Flavisolibacter tropicus: one gene and its partner. The protein of the gene in region 2 interacts with the protein of the main gene of each other region in a pairwise test. Links are inferred from orthologs where the notes say so. Each region holds a gene or a part of one and is shown on either strand. Other genes may lie near its edges. The genes, in order: rpe and eno.

Region 1 (8,857 bases), 1.3 Mb from region 2 along the record:
ATAGTGTTGGGGCGATCAATAAGGTTAAATACTTCTAAGCTGGCCCAGATATTTTCAAAATTGTGGAAAGGACTGTGGCTACGGCGGGCAGTTTTATCGCCATCCAAAAGCAAAGCACTAAAGCCAATATCAGCGCGTATGTATGGTTGTATATAAAGTGCATTCCGGTACTTGATACTACCCGGAATATTATAGGGAAGATTACTACCGTAAAGCGTACTTAAATACACCTTGAAGTTTTTATTGGTAGATAAATAGTCTTGAAAGAAAAGACCTACTGTTATGAGCCTGTCCGTAGGGCGACGGAACCATCCCCCTTCTACCGTTGTACTATCAATTGGTTTATGGTTTTCATCCAGCGTATATTCTTTATATACATCTCCCTCTAAATCTTCCTTGGTTTTCATCAACCCTATGCTCACCCAACTCTCGGCATCTTTTACTAATTCGCCAAACAAACGCATCTCTACACCGGCAGCATAGGCCTTAGCCATGTTCTCACCAAAATAACGCAGGCGTACATTGTCAATATCATAAGGTACTACATTGGTCATGTACTTATAATAGGCTTCTGCTGTTAAGCGCAGCGGGCGGCGCAAACCAATGAAATTATAATCTAAGCCCGCTACTCCCTGCCAGCTACGCTGTGCTTTCACATCAGTGTTCAGCGTTCCATCATATCTGCGTAGTTCCCTATAGAAAGGAGGCTGATGGTATGCTCCAGCTGCTGCACGGAAAACAATATCGCGCTTCCAATTTGGCTTCCACGAAGCGCCCATACGAGGCGCTATTAGAAGTTCATTATTCAGATCATTATAGTTAAACCGCACTCCCGCCTGTAGCGTAATTGCACGAGCAGAATCTCTAAAAGCAATATTGTCTTGAATATAACCATTGAGGCGATTTACATTCAAATCAGCTTGCGAATAAATAAACTTACTAAGCCGTAATTCATCTGGGTTATAGGGTAAAGAGTAACCGCCAGAATCCTGCATTTCAAATTCATGCAATTGATCTTGAATTGCGGTTCTATCATATCCCGCTCCCCACTGTACTATATGTCGTCCTCTATCCCAACTGCCTTTATGCGAAAGATTATAATCGGTGATCTTTAGATCATTGCGTGCATAATTCTGAAACACCCCAGCACCAAGAGGGTTTACAATTAAACCAAAGGAATTACTGGATTTGTCAAAATCACGATCCCCAAACAAATAAGCGCCAGCAATATCAATATTCTCTTCTTCATTATTCTGAAAACGAGACCCCAGGAACTTCAAGCGTATTGATCGATTGGGCTGATAGGTAGTTGAAACGCCAAGCATTTGCGTACTATAGGCATCCCGTTCACGTCCTTCAAAAAAAATATCCATTCCCAGGTTGGCCGTAAAGTAGGGGGAGAAAACCGAGGATGTAAGCTGGCTGTATTGAGGTGATAAGCGGAACTTGGTTTGAGAAAGGTTTCCCAATATTTCTGTCTGCCATTTGGCATTCCACTGGTAGTTGATTAGTGCTTGAATATCGGATGATGACGGCACATAACTGCCTTGCGTTTCTTGTCTGCTAAGCAAGTTGCGATTGCTCCGATTACGAACACCAATCAAATAAGAAAGCCGGTTCTTATTTGTAACCCCTTCTAAATGGAAACTTTGCTCCAGGATACTGATATAGGCCGAACCTCCAAAAGCTCGTGGCTTATTGTACTGAACATCCAACACAGAGCTCATTTTATCGCCATAACGCGCTTGGTATCCGCCATTATAGAAATTAATGTTGCGTACCATTTCAGGATTGATAAAGCTTAATCCTTCCTGCTGTCCGCTGCGTACTAAATAAGGTCTATAGATCTCAAAGTCGTTTACATAAACCAGGTTCTCATCATAGCTACCGCCACGTACATTGTATTGCGAAGTCAGTTCGTTATTAGATCCCACAATCACTTTGATCATGCTCTCCACTCCTACTACGGGAGAAGGCAGATTCAATATATTTTTAGGATTAGGCTTTATCAATCCAGCCTCCGTTCGCGTCCGCTGGTCGGTAACCACTACTTCCTGCAAGGATTGGCCCCCAGCCTCCATTCGGATAGTAACTATCTCTTGCTCTCCTTCATTCAATAAAAAGTTTTGTTGTACTGTTTTATAACCAGTGTAGGAAAAAACTAAAGCAATGGCTTTATCAGCCGGCACCTTAATACTGAAAGCCCCGCTATCGTTAGTAGCAATACCATTTTGCTGCCCCAATACAATTACGGAAACATGGGGCAATGGCTTTTCGCTTTCATCCAGCACTTTACCACTGATAGTGGCCCGGTTTCTTTGGGCAACGGTAAGCAGGGAGAATAGTAAGCAAAAGGATAGGAATAAAAGTGAACGGCAACTCACTAGCTTCAAGTATTTGGGCTCTAAAATAATTCTTTCAAGCTAAGCTGGCGGTTTATTTTACAACCCTACCTATACGCAAACAGAGAGGGATGGCTAGTTTCATTTTCTCTTCATCTCCCCAAAGTGTATTCAGTCTTTCTTCAATAATGCTTAGGGGTGATACGCCATTTGCCTTAGTATATTTCTGGGTGGCCGACCAGGTTTCAAGGTAACCTTTAAACTGTTGCTTGGTCCACTCCAGCTCTATCTCAAAGTTTTGAATAGGTAAAGGCTGAAAGCTAAAATCCACCGTTTGGTATTGCTCGTCTACATAACGGCGTTCTGGGTCCCAATAGGGACCAACAATCTCTCAATAAAACTGAAAGTATAACTGTTGCAAGGCATCATCTGGCATGCGCATGGTATAGGTAGCCCAGGCAGCTACTACACAGCCCTGTTTACCCACACGGGTAGCTTCTTTAAAGAAGACATCCCAATTGAGCCAGTGATAAGCGGTAGCTACTGTTATTAAGTCAAATGTATTATCGGTAAAAGGAGTTGTTTCCGCCGTACTTATCTGGTAATGGATATTTTCTTTAGGAACAGCGTTCTGCAATTGGGCTTCACTGATGTCAGTAGCTTCTACCCTTTCAAAATAATTGGCCAGGCGCACTGCCGCCTGGCCATTACCTGTAGCACAGTCCCACGCCACCTTTCTTTCCTGTACAAAAGACAAAATGTACTCAAATAACGCCTCCGGATAAGTAGGCCGGTATTGCGCATACAAATTGGCTCGTTCAGAAAAGAGGTCCTTGGCCATGGCCTTATATCTTTTTCAGCTGAGCGATGGTTTCGGTTGGATTAGCTGATTTAAATACAGTATTTCCGGCAACCAACACATCGGCCCCCGCTTCTATAATGGATTTAGCGTTTTCTAAGGTAACACCGCCATCAATTTCAATCTTCACATTCGCGCCTTTCTCATCAATCATACGGCGAAGTTCTTTGATCTTGGTCAAGGTGTGTGGAATAAACTTCTGTCCACCAAATCCGGGATTCACACTCATTAAACATACTACATCAATATCAGCAATGATATCTTGTAAAAACGATACCGGCGTATGCGGATTTACAGCCACACCAGCCTGCATACCTAAGGATTTGATCTGCTGAATATTACGGTGCAGGTGAGTACAAGCTTCAATATGAACTGTTAAGATATCTGCACCGGCATTTTTGAAAGCCTCAGCATAGGTACCTGGCTCTAGAATCATCAGGTGCACATCACAAACTTTTGTAGTGGTTTTGCGTATATGCTCAATTACAGGCAAACCGAAAGAGATGTTTGGAACAAAACGTCCATCCATTACATCTAGGTGAAACCAATCGGCCTCACTTTTATTCAACATTTCACAATCAGCCGCTAAGTTTAAGAAATTGGCAGACAATAAAGAGGGTGCTATCAAAGCCATAATGAAGCGTATTAATTTGCGGCGGCAAGTTAGTCAAACCTCAAATAGAAAGACGCATTTATTCTTTTCTCACGCTTAAAGTTTGCTTTCTGATAACAGTACGGTAGTGAATTAAAGTCACCCTGTTAACAATTTACTTACATATGGCGCTCTAGTTTACCATCTTATAAATCAAATACCCCCTTATGAGCGCGTATTTTCAGAATTGATTTTAGCCTGAGGAGTTTGCGCTTTTATTGCATTTTCAAAATCGGCAAACTTCACCGCCTTCCAATGAACACCATAAATCGTTTCTACTTTAAGCTTATGCTTCTTGATTTGCTGATACAATTCAAAATTTACCGGTATCAGCGGTTTTACCAAACCACCCTTATCAGTAGAAATTAGCAAATCCGCCTGGTAGAGTATCTTTTCTTTAGGGAAGTATAAAACCAAAAGTTCTTGCGCATGACTATTAGGTCCAAAATCGATTAATTGTACCTGCAAACTATCATCTTGCAAGGTTTTGCTTCCAACAAATGTTTCTACAACAGGCTTTTTATTTTCAATACCCAAGGCAAACAAAGAATGTTGCGCCTGGGTTAAATGTCTTATGTAACTAACATTATCAGGGGTCGTGATAATGGGAATATCCTTTTTAATAAAGCAATCCAGCCGCCCCGCATGGTCTTCATGATAATGGGTGATAACAACATTTTTAATGGGCTTTCCGGGAAATTTCTTTTCGGCAATTGCTATTGCTTCTTGGGCCGCTGCAGGAGCTTCTACTAGAACCAAATGATCTTTAAAATTTAAGATCAAAGGATTATAACCACTTAGGCCTTCTAACATAAAGATATTTTTTCCAATCTCTTTAGTAGCAAAAGGAAGTATTTCACTCGCCCCATATTGAACCGGCTTAACAAATAACGCTTCTCCTTTCCGCTCATTAATGATAATGGTACTGGCAAATTCCTTCCGAACAAGTTTACCATTACTGGTTACTGTTTTTACTTGAGGGAAGAGAACTCCATTGAAGTCTTTATAATCCGAAAACTGATAACTCAATCGCTGATTCCCATGTATGATATTATCAGTAAAAAACTCAAACTTCTTAAGCAGTTTTGACGAGGGATCAAAGTATAGATCCAGAGTGAGTGTTGTATTATAAGGAAAGGCAACAACTTCATAATTCTCACCGCCCTCTTCTTTTAAACCAAGATATCGTAAAGTAAGTTTCTTATCCAGAGCTGCCTTAAGTAAGTAATTGGGTAGGTTTCGCAGAATGACATCATTCTTCACAACATTCTTATCTGCCAATGATAAATTAGTTACGCCAGAGAACCTCATTTGTGGCACTTCATAACTAAAGGCACTTGAATCAGTATATACACTTCTGAAATGAAAAATATACCCACCTAAAAAACGATTGACAACTTCATTGACAACCCTATCTTTTTCAAAATCTACAACAACTGTGTTTTGAAAAGGCAAACTAACATTGTCTTTATTAAAACTTACACTTTGGCCATCCATATATTTCTGGCCAGTATAGTCTATATATAGATATTTTATGTTTTTGGTATTCTCCTCACCACCCAATGCCTTCATACCATCAACCACTAAGGATATAGCCTTCGTAAAAGCAGGCAAATAATAATCAGGTGCTTGCGCACGAACGCCTATTGACAAACAGAAAACTAAAACAAAAAATAACAAGAATACATTTCTCATATTGGCTTGGTTTAAAGAAAACAGATAGGGTAATGATGCAGCACCTTTACCAACTGCACAAAGCGATGAAATGATTAACCAGTTAATATGTATGATTTAATAATGTCACACCAAATGCATCATAAATAAAAATAATAAGTGGCTTAGATTTAAGAAACTATAACAGTTGAAATGACATATACGTTGTTTCAACTGTATTCTTAAATAATCGCACATGTATCGCCGGAATGGGATCGTTTCTTGCATACATACATGGCTGTCAGTTAAAATGCAGGCTTTTGTACTATAAAGAAAGAATTTCTAGAATGCCATTCTTCAAGCTTCCCGGAATTTATATCAAACATTTGGAATCACTTTGGGCTCAGCATCCTCTCGGCGTTCATCCTTAGAGGATACGAACATTTTAAAAGCTGGATATGAACAGGCTATTATCCCAAGTGTAACCAGTAAGCTTATTTGATCACTAACGGCAAAGCCAACCATCAATGCCAATGTTACCAAAACAAGAAAATAAGAAGCATATGGATACCCCCAGGCCTTGTAAGGGCGATTTAAAGTTGGCTCATTTTGTCGCAATCGAATTAGTGAAGCAAAAGCAAAGGTTGTTACAATGGTCATGAAAAATGCCCCAAGAGAAAAAAGTAGATCAAAGGAACCTACAGCTATTAAGGCGGTTGCTAAAATGTAACAAAGCAACATTGAAAAATAAGGAGATCCTCCTTTGTTTACAATCTGGCCTTGCTTGATGAAAAACCCATCCCTGCTTAATCCAAATAATATTCGCGAAGGAATCATCATATAGGCATTCAATATGCTGACCAAAGACAGCATTGATATAATGATAATAAAGTCAGTACTCCAGCTACCAAAAGCAATAGCAGCTGCATCTGCTGCAGCCAAAGGCGAGTTCGCAATGGCTTTTACAGGCAAAACATACAAAATAGCCGCATTGATCATTATATATATTAAGGCTATGGTTAAAGCACCAATGAGGTATGACTTAGGAATGTTTTTAGATGGATTTTGATCTTCTTCTGAGAAATACGAAACAGACATCCATCCATCGTAGGCACCCATAATTAATTGTAAGGATCTGAATATTCCAATCACAAATCCTCCTTGTATTATCGAATGCTCTACGGCTGGTAAATGCTTAGCGGGTTCACTGATAAAACACCCTCCTATCAACACTAGAAAAAGCAGTATTTTAATGGCACTGGTTATTTGTTGGATTACACTTCCGCTTTTTACCCCGGGCAGATTAATCAACGTAAATAGGGTTAAAAATGAAAGCGCAACTAACGTAGTAAAAGGACGAAGTGCTGGGAATAATAAAACACTGTATTCACTTAAAACAATACAGAAATAAGCTGGTGCTATAGCATTGCAAAAAAAATCAAACCAGCCACTAATGAAACCTGCATAATTCCCAAAGGCTCTTTTAATGTAATTATAAGCACCTCCGGCTTTGGGAAACATTGTGGTCAATTCGGCATACGAACTAGCCGAAAGCAATATATACAGGCCAATACCTGTCCAGCATAACAAAATGAGAATAGCGTTTGGTAATAAAGCTGCAATAATACCGGGAGTACGCAGAATACCCACACCTATAGTACCACCTGTAACAATAGCAATCCCAAAAGCAACGCCTAAGGCTTTCTTTAACCCTACTGAATGAAGAGGCTTATTAACAGCCATAATTATTGTTTAAGAAAATGTGCTAATCAGTAGAGCTAGGAGCTGGCAAGAAATAGGATATTTATTTATGTTAGATTAAAGATAGTAAACGCTTAAAACTTATACTAACCTTTTAGGCAATTGATTACGGGCATTTTAAAGGTTTCAAAAAGTCATAACTGGCTAGCCTGATTGTGTCTCTCCTTTTTTAAGCCCTTACATGTTTCAAAAAAGGAAGTATCTGTTATAAATAAACCCCGCCGAAGCGGGGTTTATTTTATTTGTTTGTGCCAGGCAACTTAAAGTTGGCCTTAAAGCTCCTAGTCCTTAATTGCCTAAATGGCATTGGTTTGTTGCTACCATGCGTAAGCAGGTGGGACCACAATCCATTGTGCCTGGCTGTTTATAAAAAAAGAAAGACATAAAAGTATTTTATAGGTTTTTGTTAGCCAGATAGCCTACTAAACTTAGCTTGAAGGTGATACCTACGTAATGAATTACGTTTTGAAGCAAGAGTGTTCAAAGGCCCATTATCTTCTAACTACCTTATTGCACCAAACATAAAAAATACAAGCAGCTACACCAGATGTTTAGCGTCTGTCAGAATAAGTCGTATCGCTTCTAGTACCGTATTACATAAGCTCAGTTACTTAAATTGGGATACCATTTCTACCCCAAATGGATATATATTACTGAAGCATTTTTTCAATGAGCTGTAGCGCTTCAGCACTGGAAGGCATAGGTCCTCTCATCGCATAAATCTTAAAGTTCTGATCAATTAAGATAGTTCTTGGAATCTCTGATACTTGATAAGGTGCTAATGTTGATATATCTCCACTCCATTGAATACCAGAAAGCTGGTGTTTACTAATATAATTTAACCAATCGGCTTCATTCCTATCAATCGACAAAGACACAAAAGCTATATCCGAATGGTCTTTAAATCGATTGATTAGTGAGTCCAGATAAGGTTGCTCTTTGATACAAGGACTACACCAGGTGGCCCAGACGTCTATGAATATAATTTTTCCACGCAAACTGCTAAGTTTAATTTTATTGCCTTTGCTGTCATTTAAAACAAGATCAGCAGCCGTCGTTCCATTAAAGCTTAAAAACTTATTAAAGGTCTCCGCAACCTTCTTGCGATATATTGGTGTTTTGATTAAATCAATTTGTTGATTACTGAAGTTTGCTGTATCTGTTTGCATCAGGTGTATTAGGCCCTTAGCCCGAAACCAGTCTTTGATCTTGATAGCTTCTTTTCCATTGGAATCTGCGACTTGTAACTTTAAAATTCTTGGAACAACATCACGATAAACTTCAAGTTTCATAAGTCCAGCATTCAAATCCATTGGTACATACTTTTTGGCAAAACTGTCTACTTTGTTTAAAAACTCAGTCTGGAACTTCGCTAAACTGTCTCCCGTAAGCTTATGTACCCTAGGATAATAAGTTCGTAGCGCATAGAAACTATTTAGCAAATCAGCATTGATTCGCTTGCCCTCTAAATACTTAAAATCTTTAGACAACTTTGCTATAGCATCCAAGCGCGTTTTTCTTTGCTTCGCAGCATCCACTAACACATAAAATGTTTGTTCGATGGTGGATCTAACAGTTTGCCCACCTTCT
Region 2 (8,955 bases):
AAAGAAGCGTGGTTACAAAGTAATTAAGAACCTGACAGGGCATGGAGTAGGCAGAAGTCTTCACGAAGAACCAAGCGAAATAGCCAATTACAAAGACCGGTTCAACCTGACAAGATTTAAGAAGAATGCTGTCGTTGCCATAGAGACTTTTATTGCTACCGCTTCAACGTATGCTGAAACCCTTAACGATGGTTGGACAATGGTTGGAAATAAAGGTGGCTTTATGGCACAGCATGAACATACTATTGTGGTTACAGACGGAAAGCCAATCATACTGACAGCGATGAACGGAATTTGGAATTGATAGCTGAGATAAAAACTCCCTCCTTCGCCAATGCATAAACTGTTTGTCTGCTGTAATCATGCCTTTTGAATAACTAACATCCATATGACTAACATGCTGAGAAATAAGAAAGCAGTACTTCTAACTATACTCTTAACCCTTTGTGTCTGCTTGCTTTTTGCAAGAGCAGGTGGGGGAGGCGGATCAGGTGGCTCAAGTAGTTCGGGCGGACACGGCCATGGAGGCGGAGGTGGACCGTTTGGTTTCATTGGATTAATTATTTGGGGGCTTTACACTGTTGTTCTTACAGTTGTACTCTTTTGGAAAAAGAAGTCTGCCTTAAAGGTGATAGCTGTAGCAAAAGATGATATTTGGAACCTGGAACACATGCAACAAACTGTGGAGAATACTTTCTATGCAATGCAGGATGCATGGATGGAAAGAGATCTACTCAAATTATCAAAGATTATTAGTTGTAGTTTCTACAATAACAATGATTGGCAGCTGCAAAATATGAAAGCCAATCATGAGAAAAATATTTTGGAAAACATCACCATTAGTTCCATTCAGATAATTTCTTGCAGGGACTACCGGGAAGATTACCTGGATACCTTTTCTGCATTCATCAAAGGAACGATGATCGACTATACTATCGACGATCGGAGTGGGGAAATTATAAAGGGTTCCAGCACAAATACGGAAAAGTTCAAAGATTTATACGTGTTCACCAGAGATGAAAATACTTGGGTATTAAATCAGATTGTGAACGATCCGGACCTGATTTCGGTTCTGGAAGCAACCAGCATCACAGAGGAAGAGCCGGCTAATGTCAATATTGGACTCTAGGTCTAAGGGGAAAAACTTCTTCCCCGTTGTGCGCTACTGAGTTGTTTATTTAAATCAAAGCGTAAAACATACTGTGGGAGCAAAAATATTCCTTTCAATTATTACTGCATTTCTGCTCATGCTTGCTGGGTATCTTATACTCACGGGTAAAAGAGCAGAAGGTTCTTACTATAGTGATACAGGTTGGATACAAAGTTCCTTCAATGGATACCTTTTGCTTATAGTTGCTTTGGGCTTTTGGGTTGCAACAGTTTATGTCTTTAGACGGAATAAAGGTAAATCGTAAAGTGTGATTGTTACTTTATGGGTAGTAATCCATCTGACACATGTTGTTTTATCCCATCATATGTTCTTCATAGTGTCTGTCTTGCCAAAAACCTCGAAAAGACGGAATGAAATTGATAAAGTAAAGGCCTTACGCAGACGTAAGGCCTTTTTTGTTAGTGTTTTTTACAAAGAAGATGGAATAAGTATGGGCGCTCTTTGAAAACCCATATGGCTACTGCATTTCCGGTCAGGAGAATTTTTAATAAATACGATACAGTAAATAAACATTTGCGTATTTCTACGTGCTATTTGTGCTGTAGTTTTTCGGCGGAAAAAAGTCAAATCCCCGCTTGTCTGGCCTTCTGGTGTGAAATAGCTTTGTGGTAGAAGTTGATTGATTACTTATCAATCCCAGTCCGATCCTAAAGAAAAACCACCCATTGAATAACACCGTTCCTTGAAAAACCAAACCAATCCAATATCAATCAACTTCTTTTTTTTTAACCTCCGTAAGCCTTCCGTCCTCTGTGTAAACTATAAAGCCAAGAAGCAACGATTTGATTAGCTAACCGAATGTTAAACACCTTTTTTTATGAGTGCTTTAAGTAGAGGGATGATACACAGAGTTTTAGTAGTAGACGACGATATAGATTGGCTGATGCTCTTAGAGCGTCGTTTAGCCAAGGAGGGCTATATTGTTGAAACAGCAGCCTCCTTGCCCGAGGCTGAGGAAATTATTGCCTCTTTTAACCCCCACCTGGTACTGCTGGACATTAACGTTAATGGCAACGATGGGCGACAGCTTTGCTGGAAACTAAAACATTCATCCGCTACAGTAGCTGTGAAAGTGGTGTTGATGTCGGGTTACGACTGCAGCACGGCCCGTGCTACTTTATTCGGAGCAGATGCTGTATTGGCCAAGCCAATTCCTTTAGAATTCTTATTGTTTAGCCTGCAACAACAGCTTGCACCCAGTAGCAGTCAATCCTTACGCACTACCTAGCCTTTTTTTAAAGATAAATTAGCCTTGGCTGCCCGCTATTGCTGCTGTATTTCTTTGTACGTTTGTTTTATGGCAATTGAAGTACGGCAGTTACTAAAGCAGTATGGTGAGCAAAAAGCGGTAAACCAGATTTCCTTTTCCGTTAACAAAGGCGAGATTGTGGGCTTCCTGGGACCAAACGGTGCGGGAAAGTCTACTACCATGAAAATGATCACAGGTTACCTGGAACCCGATGAAGGCCAGATTACTGTCAGCGGTATTGATGTGCGGAAAGATCCCCTGGCTGCCAAGAAAAAAATAGGCTACCTGCCGGAAAGCAATGCCCTGTACTACGATATGTATGTACGGGAATACCTGGGTTTTGTTGCTGATATGCATGCGGTGGAGCATAAAAAGCAGCGCATAGAAGAAGTTATTACATTAACCGGCTTAACACCAGAAAGCAATAAACGCATTGGACAACTGTCTAAAGGTTACAAGCAGCGAGTGGGTTTAGCGGCTGCCTTGATCCATGATCCAGAAGTATTGATCCTGGATGAGCCAACCAGTGGTCTGGATCCCAACCAGATCGTAGAGATCCGCAATGTCATTAAGGAGCAAGGCAAGGATAAGCTGGTACTTTTCTCCTCACATATTCTACAGGAAGTAGAAGCCATCTGCGACCGTGTGATCATCATCAATAAAGGACAGATTGTAGCTGATGACAAACTGGCCAATCTGCAAAAGCGCTCTCCGGTTATTGTGGTAAAAGTGGGCTTTGCCGAAGCGTTAGAGGCCGAGTGGCTAAAACGCCTGCCCGCCGTTCAAAATGTAGATAAAGTAAATACGCACAACTGGAATATACAGACGCTGGAGCCGGAAGCTGTACGAAAAGGGCTGTTGCAGCTGGCCCTTGAGCATAACCTTAATATTGTTTCCTTGCAAACCCAAAGCGAAAGCCTGGAAGATATCTTCCGCTCGCTTACCACAGTGCCATCACCATCATAATCACAGCAAACAACACTGTTTCCCTATCGTACAATTAATGCTACTTGTGTATAAAAGCAATACATATCTCATTTTGTTCCATGTGCAATTATCTAAAGGATTAAGGGGGCTATGTAATGCCTTTTTTCTTTAGTGACCTTACTATCATTTTACCTATATGGAAATAGGATAGAGAAAGCAAGTCCGGTGAAGTACTGATCTTTACTCGCGATTTAAACCCCTTGTATGTCATGTTACGAACCCGGAGTAGAATAATTCTCATTATTGCAAAGATTGTTGGTATTGTATTGTTAGGTGTGGCTGCCAGTCTTGGACAGGAAGCCTGTGATATAAAATCAGTGGGCCCGAAAGATGTATTTACCATATCAGGCCGCGTACGGTTTGCTGAAAAAACAGGAGAGGGCCTATGGCGGCCCAAAAAACAAGTACTGGTGCAGGTGGAAAATTATCCCACCTATTTCCTGGTGGATACCAAATCTCCTTCTTTATCAGAAACGTATTTCAATAGCTTAGTAAAAGCTACAGATACCGCTCGTATAGCAATTCATAAAGATCAATTGGCTTACTTGTACACGCCTTCCACCGTACGATTGTATGGGCTTGTATTAAATAATGGAACAGAAGTTTATACGTTCAACGATGCTTTTAGCCGCGACAAAAAAGAGCGCATGTGGTTATATGTGAAGGCTGGTATTTGCTTGTTAGGCGGGTTGGTTCTTTTGATTTTTCCAAGGAAGTCACTGATAAAAGAATAAGGGCAGTCCGTCCACTCTCACTATCTTAGCACCTCCAAAACAGAATTCTTTTTACAACTATAAACCAATCAACGAAGTCATGAGTTACATAGCTGAGATTTTCGCCAGACAAATATTGGATAGCCGTGGTAATCCTACTGTAGAGGTAGATGTTATAACAGATGATGGGGCAATGGGCCGTGCTGCTGTTCCTAGTGGTGCTAGTACAGGTATACATGAAGCCGTAGAGCTGCGTGATGGCGATAAAAGCCAATACTTGGGTAAAGGGGTATTGAAAGCCGTGGATAACGTAAATAAAGCCATAGCACCAGAGCTGGTAGGTTACGATGTAGCCGATCAAACAGGTATCGATCAGTTAATGATTGAGTTAGATGGTACTGAAAATAAAGGCAAATTGGGTGCAAACGCGTTGTTGGCCGTAAGTATGGCGGTAGCCAAAGCGGCTGCAGAAGAAGCGGGTCTGCCTCTGTTCCGTTATGTTGGTGGTACCAATGCTAAAACATTGCCTGTGCCTATGATGAACATCCTGAATGGTGGTGCACATGCTGATAATAAAATTGACTTCCAGGAGTTCATGGTTATGCCTACTGGCGCTTCTACTTTCAGTGAAGGCTTACGTTGGGGTGTTGAGATCTTCCATGCATTGAAGACAGTATTGAAGAAGAAAGGTTATAGCACCAACGTAGGTGACGAAGGTGGCTTTGCACCAAATATTGGTTCAAACGAAGAAGCTATTGAAACGGTATTGGAGGCTATCAATGCTGCTGGCTTTAAAGCAGGTTCTCAGGTGTTCATTGCAATGGATGCGGCTAACAGCGAGTTGTATAAAGATGGCAAGTATATCTTCCATAAAAGCGATGGTAAGAAATTAAGCTCTGATGAATTAGTAAAATACTGGGAGAACTGGGTGAATCAATATCCTATCATCTCCATTGAAGATGGTATGGCTGAAGATGATTGGGAAGGTTGGAAAGCATTGACACAAGCTATCGGTAACCGTTGCCAGCTAGTGGGTGATGATTTGTTTGTAACAAACGTTAGCCGCTTACAGCAAGGTATTGATAAGCATATTGGTAATGGCTTGCTGGTAAAAGTAAACCAGATTGGTACCATCACTGAAACGATCAATGCCGTAACGCTGGCACAGCACAATGGTTATAACACCATCATGAGCCATCGTAGTGGTGAAACAGAAGATACTACTATTGCTGACCTGGCAGTAGCCTTGAACTGCGGACAGATCAAAACGGGTTCTGCCAGCCGTACCGACCGTATGGCTAAATACAACCAATTGATCCGTATTGAGGAGCTGTTAGGCGCTTCTGCTTACTATCCAGGTGCTAAGCTGAAGTTTGGTAAGTAAGTAATACGTTATCCATAATACCCTTTCACATTTGATCTTTCTGCTCTTCTTTAGAAGGGAATAGAAAGTGCAAAGAGTGAAAGGGTTTTTTATTTTTACAATATGGCGATACTACCCATTGATATTACCCGCTTAAAAGGAACACATATCTATTTAGAGTTGTTACGTCCGGATCATATTGAGGTATTGAAAGAGTTGGCACGTGACGAGCGTTTGTGGGAGTTTACCAAAACCTTGCTCATTAACGATACCTACAACGAGCAGTTCCAAACCTATATCACTACTGCATTGGATCCTACGGCAGTAGAAGGACAACAAGCCTTTGTTATTCGCGCTACGGCCGATGATAGCATTATTGGTATGACACGCTATTATGCAATTACACCAAAGGATAAGCGGCTGGCCATTGGGTATACCTGGTATATTCCGGCTGTATGGGGTGGTCCGCATAACAAGGAGTGTAAATTGCTGTTATTGCAGTACGCCTTTGAAATAGTAGGATTTCAGCGGGTTGAATTCCATATAGCGCATCAAAATGTTCGTTCGCAAAAAGCGGTAGAAAAGATTGGTGGTGTGAAAGAAGGTGTGTTACGCAAATATGCCATTCGCCCAGACGGCTCTATACGAGATACTGTGATCTATAGCATCATTGATGAGGAGTGGCCGGAAAAGAAGCAGCGGCTGTTAGATATGGTGAAAAGCTATCAGCAATTAGTGTAGTTGGTAGTTAATAGTTGGCAGTGGACTGTCGTCTGTTGACCGTTGACTATCATCATAACCCATTCCAACAGTTGATCTTAGTTTATTTTTTTACGTTTCATATTTCGCCTTTCACGGTTAAGTACCATTCCTGCTGTTGACTGTCGTCTATTGACCATGGACTATCTCTCACGTTTCACAAATATTCGGTCCCATTGTTGACTTTCCTTTTTTTGATCATAGTCAAACTTTGCCAATAACCCTCGCAACTTATTGCTTATGAATCCTCATTCCTGAACATTGATCGTTAAATATTCAGTGTTGAACATTCCTCTCTCTCAATTCCCAATTCCTCCTAACCTGTCAACTTAAATCAGCCATTCCTCCTATTCTCCTTTCTCTTTTTCTCTTAGCTTTCTTTTTTCCTCTTAGCCTTGTATCTTCGCCTTCAATTCTCTGCTCCAAGGCTATGAAAATACTTCGTATCATTCCTGCTTTTTTGCGCAATAAGTTCCTGGTGGCAACAGTTGCCTTTGTCGTTTGGATACTTTTTTTTGACAAAAACGATCTGTTTGCACAATTGGAGCGTCGCCACGAGTTGCATGAGCTGGACAAAAGCAAGGATTATTTTACGGAGCAAATTGAGCAGGAGCGACACTTTTCTGAAGAGCTGAAAAACAATCCCGCCACTATTGAAAAATTTGCCCGCGAAAAGTACTTTATGAAGCGCGATGGTGAAGACTTGTTTCTGATAGAACCTGCTGAGAGCAATACAAAAGACAAATAAGTAGGTACACAATAACTTACTTTATAGTGCGTTTAAGTAGCAACAACATCACAAGCCACCGTATATAAAGAGGAGTTATGAATAATTACACGCCAGAGGATTTGCTGCAATATCTCTACAATGAAGTGGACAGTGTCACGCGGCTAGACATGGAAGAAGCATTGGAAAATGATTGGACGCTTCGTGAAAAATTAGGTGTCCTGAAAGCTTCTCATCAGCGTTTAAATTCACTAATGGAACAACCCCGAACAGAAGCCGTTTTGAATGTTTTAAAATATGCGACTTGTACACAAAAGATGGGCTGTTAAACACACACGTACATATAGAATAGGGGTAAGAAAAGAGGGGTAACGAATGTGTTGTTATATTACACATTTTACTCAATGACTTCATTGATTCTCGTCGCGGTTATACCAATAAGCTTTTTACTAGTAATCGTTAACTGTTAACTGCGGACTGTTGACTATTGCCTGTTAACTTCCCTACCTTTGCGGCAACTTTTATGAACCGTAAGGATCGCTTTCAATTCTGTATCAATTATTTCCAGGAAGTAATGCCGGCACCGGAAACGGAGCTGCATTTTACTAACACCTATCAGTTATTGGTAGCGGTAATTTTGTCGGCTCAATGTACAGACAAGCGCGTGAATATGCACACGCCGGCTCTTTTTGAAAAATACCCGGATATTCCTTCATTGGCTGCAGCCAATTATGATGATGTGTTTGCCCTGGTAAAAAGCATTTCTTTTCCTGGCAATAAAAGCCGTCACCTGTTGGGCATGGCTAAGCTGGTTATTGAAAAATTCAATGGTGAAATACCAATGACTGTAGAGGAATTGGTACAGCTGCCAGGTGTAGGCCGTAAAACGGCCAATGTTATCACTTCTGTGGTTGATAATCAGCCCAATATGGCGGTAGATACGCATGTGCACCGGGTATCGGCACGTATTGGTTTAACTGTAAATGCCAAAACACCGTTGCAAACCGAGCTTCAGTTAATGAAGTATGTTCCAGCAGAGGTCGTACCTAAGTTTCATCATTGGCTGATCTTGCACGGGCGCTATACCTGCATAGCCCGTAAACCCAAATGTGAGCAATGTGGATTACAGCCCGTTTGTGTTTATTTTCAAAAGGTTATGCGTAAGCAGATCACTCCTGCCTCCTGATTTGCCCTTTTTTCCCTAAATAATGTTGATTTAACGCTGAGTTGCCGTTTTTGGCGTGGCGGTTGTTTTGCATAGGTAAGCATGCAAGACGGTTGCGTCTGCATTGTTTTCCGTACATATACAAGCGTATCACAAATGGTAAACACAAACTATAATTTTAATAGCGTACTTTCTCTGAAGCCCTTGATTACAGTGCTCAAGAGAATGATTGCTGAAGGGAAGCTAGGTGCTAAAAGACTATATCAGGGCATCATAAATGATATAGAAGCCAATCCGGTGCTCTTAGAGCCTATTGATGACGAAACAGTATTGCAAGAACATTATGAGCTGATTGAAACCCTGCTATCTACCATCTTTACGCCTAGCACGGGTGCTATGGAGGGTATGTATGCCATTGCTTTTCCTTTTCGTTCTGAAACGGTTTATACGTCACCCTCGTTCAAGGAGCAGTTCCTGCCCAACGACTCACGGGAAATTGTGGTACCTGACAACCGCACCAATTATAGCATAGCCAAAGCCTCGTTGAACCTTGCCTATAACCTGATCATGCGCAAGTTCTATTCCTGGGATGTGGCGGCTATTGCCACTTCTGTGCATACCTTTCCTGATAAGGAAACCGGTCTGACAAAATACCTGGAGCTGCGATTGAATGCGCAGTTTGTTGATGTGAATCTGGACAATGATAAGTTTAAGCTGCCTACTAACTACACAGCTCAGCGCTCACTGGATATGGACGAATTGCGGAAGACCTTTCCTTTAGAAAACTTTCGTTTTGAGGGCTTGGTCGTTATTGATGTAAC

The links.
Region 1: the proteins of eno (region 2) and rpe interact in binary tests that used the Escherichia coli proteins (3 or more experiments, as listed by UniProt). The link is inferred for Flavisolibacter tropicus from one-to-one orthologs.

Annotation. Positions count from the first base shown.
Region 1 is NZ_CP011390.1:1,710,739-1,719,595, forward strand. The notes cover bases 2,012-4,872. They hold rpe (ribulose-phosphate 3-epimerase), read right to left. Parts: upstream 3,836-4,872; coding sequence 3,188-3,835; downstream 2,012-3,187. Other genes in these bases: SY85_RS07170 (TonB-dependent receptor), read right to left, coding at 2,012-2,384; SY85_RS25310 (hypothetical protein), read right to left, coding at 2,437-2,673; SY85_RS25315 (class I SAM-dependent methyltransferase), read right to left, coding at 2,734-3,183; SY85_RS07185 (MBL fold metallo-hydrolase), read right to left, coding at 4,019-4,872. Also shown: more of SY85_RS07170, read right to left, coding at 1-2,011; more of SY85_RS07185, read right to left, coding at 4,873-5,548; SY85_RS07190 (APC family permease), read right to left, coding at 5,885-7,249; SY85_RS07195 (TlpA family protein disulfide reductase), read right to left, coding at 7,918-8,857. UniProt on the Escherichia coli protein: Catalyzes the reversible epimerization of D-ribulose 5-phosphate to D-xylulose 5-phosphate.
Region 2 is NZ_CP011390.1:3,003,718-3,012,672, reverse strand. Bases 3,404-6,362 are described here. They hold eno (phosphopyruvate hydratase), read left to right. Parts: upstream 3,404-4,220; coding sequence 4,221-5,504; downstream 5,505-6,362. Other genes in these bases: SY85_RS12695 (GNAT family N-acetyltransferase), read left to right, coding at 5,607-6,224; SY85_RS12705 (hypothetical protein), read left to right, coding at 3,617-4,141. Outside these bases: map (type I methionyl aminopeptidase), read left to right, coding at 1-304; SY85_RS12725 (Tim44 domain-containing protein), read left to right, coding at 389-1,129; SY85_RS12715 (response regulator), read left to right, coding at 1,989-2,399; gliding motility-associated ABC transporter ATP-binding subunit GldA, read left to right, coding at 2,469-3,386; SY85_RS12690 (FtsB family cell division protein), read left to right, coding at 6,673-6,990; SY85_RS12685 (hypothetical protein), read left to right, coding at 7,068-7,298; nth (endonuclease III), read left to right, coding at 7,493-8,155; SY85_RS12675 (hypothetical protein), read left to right, coding at 8,291-8,955. UniProt on the Escherichia coli protein: Catalyzes the reversible conversion of 2-phosphoglycerate (2-PG) into phosphoenolpyruvate (PEP). It is essential for the degradation of carbohydrates via glycolysis.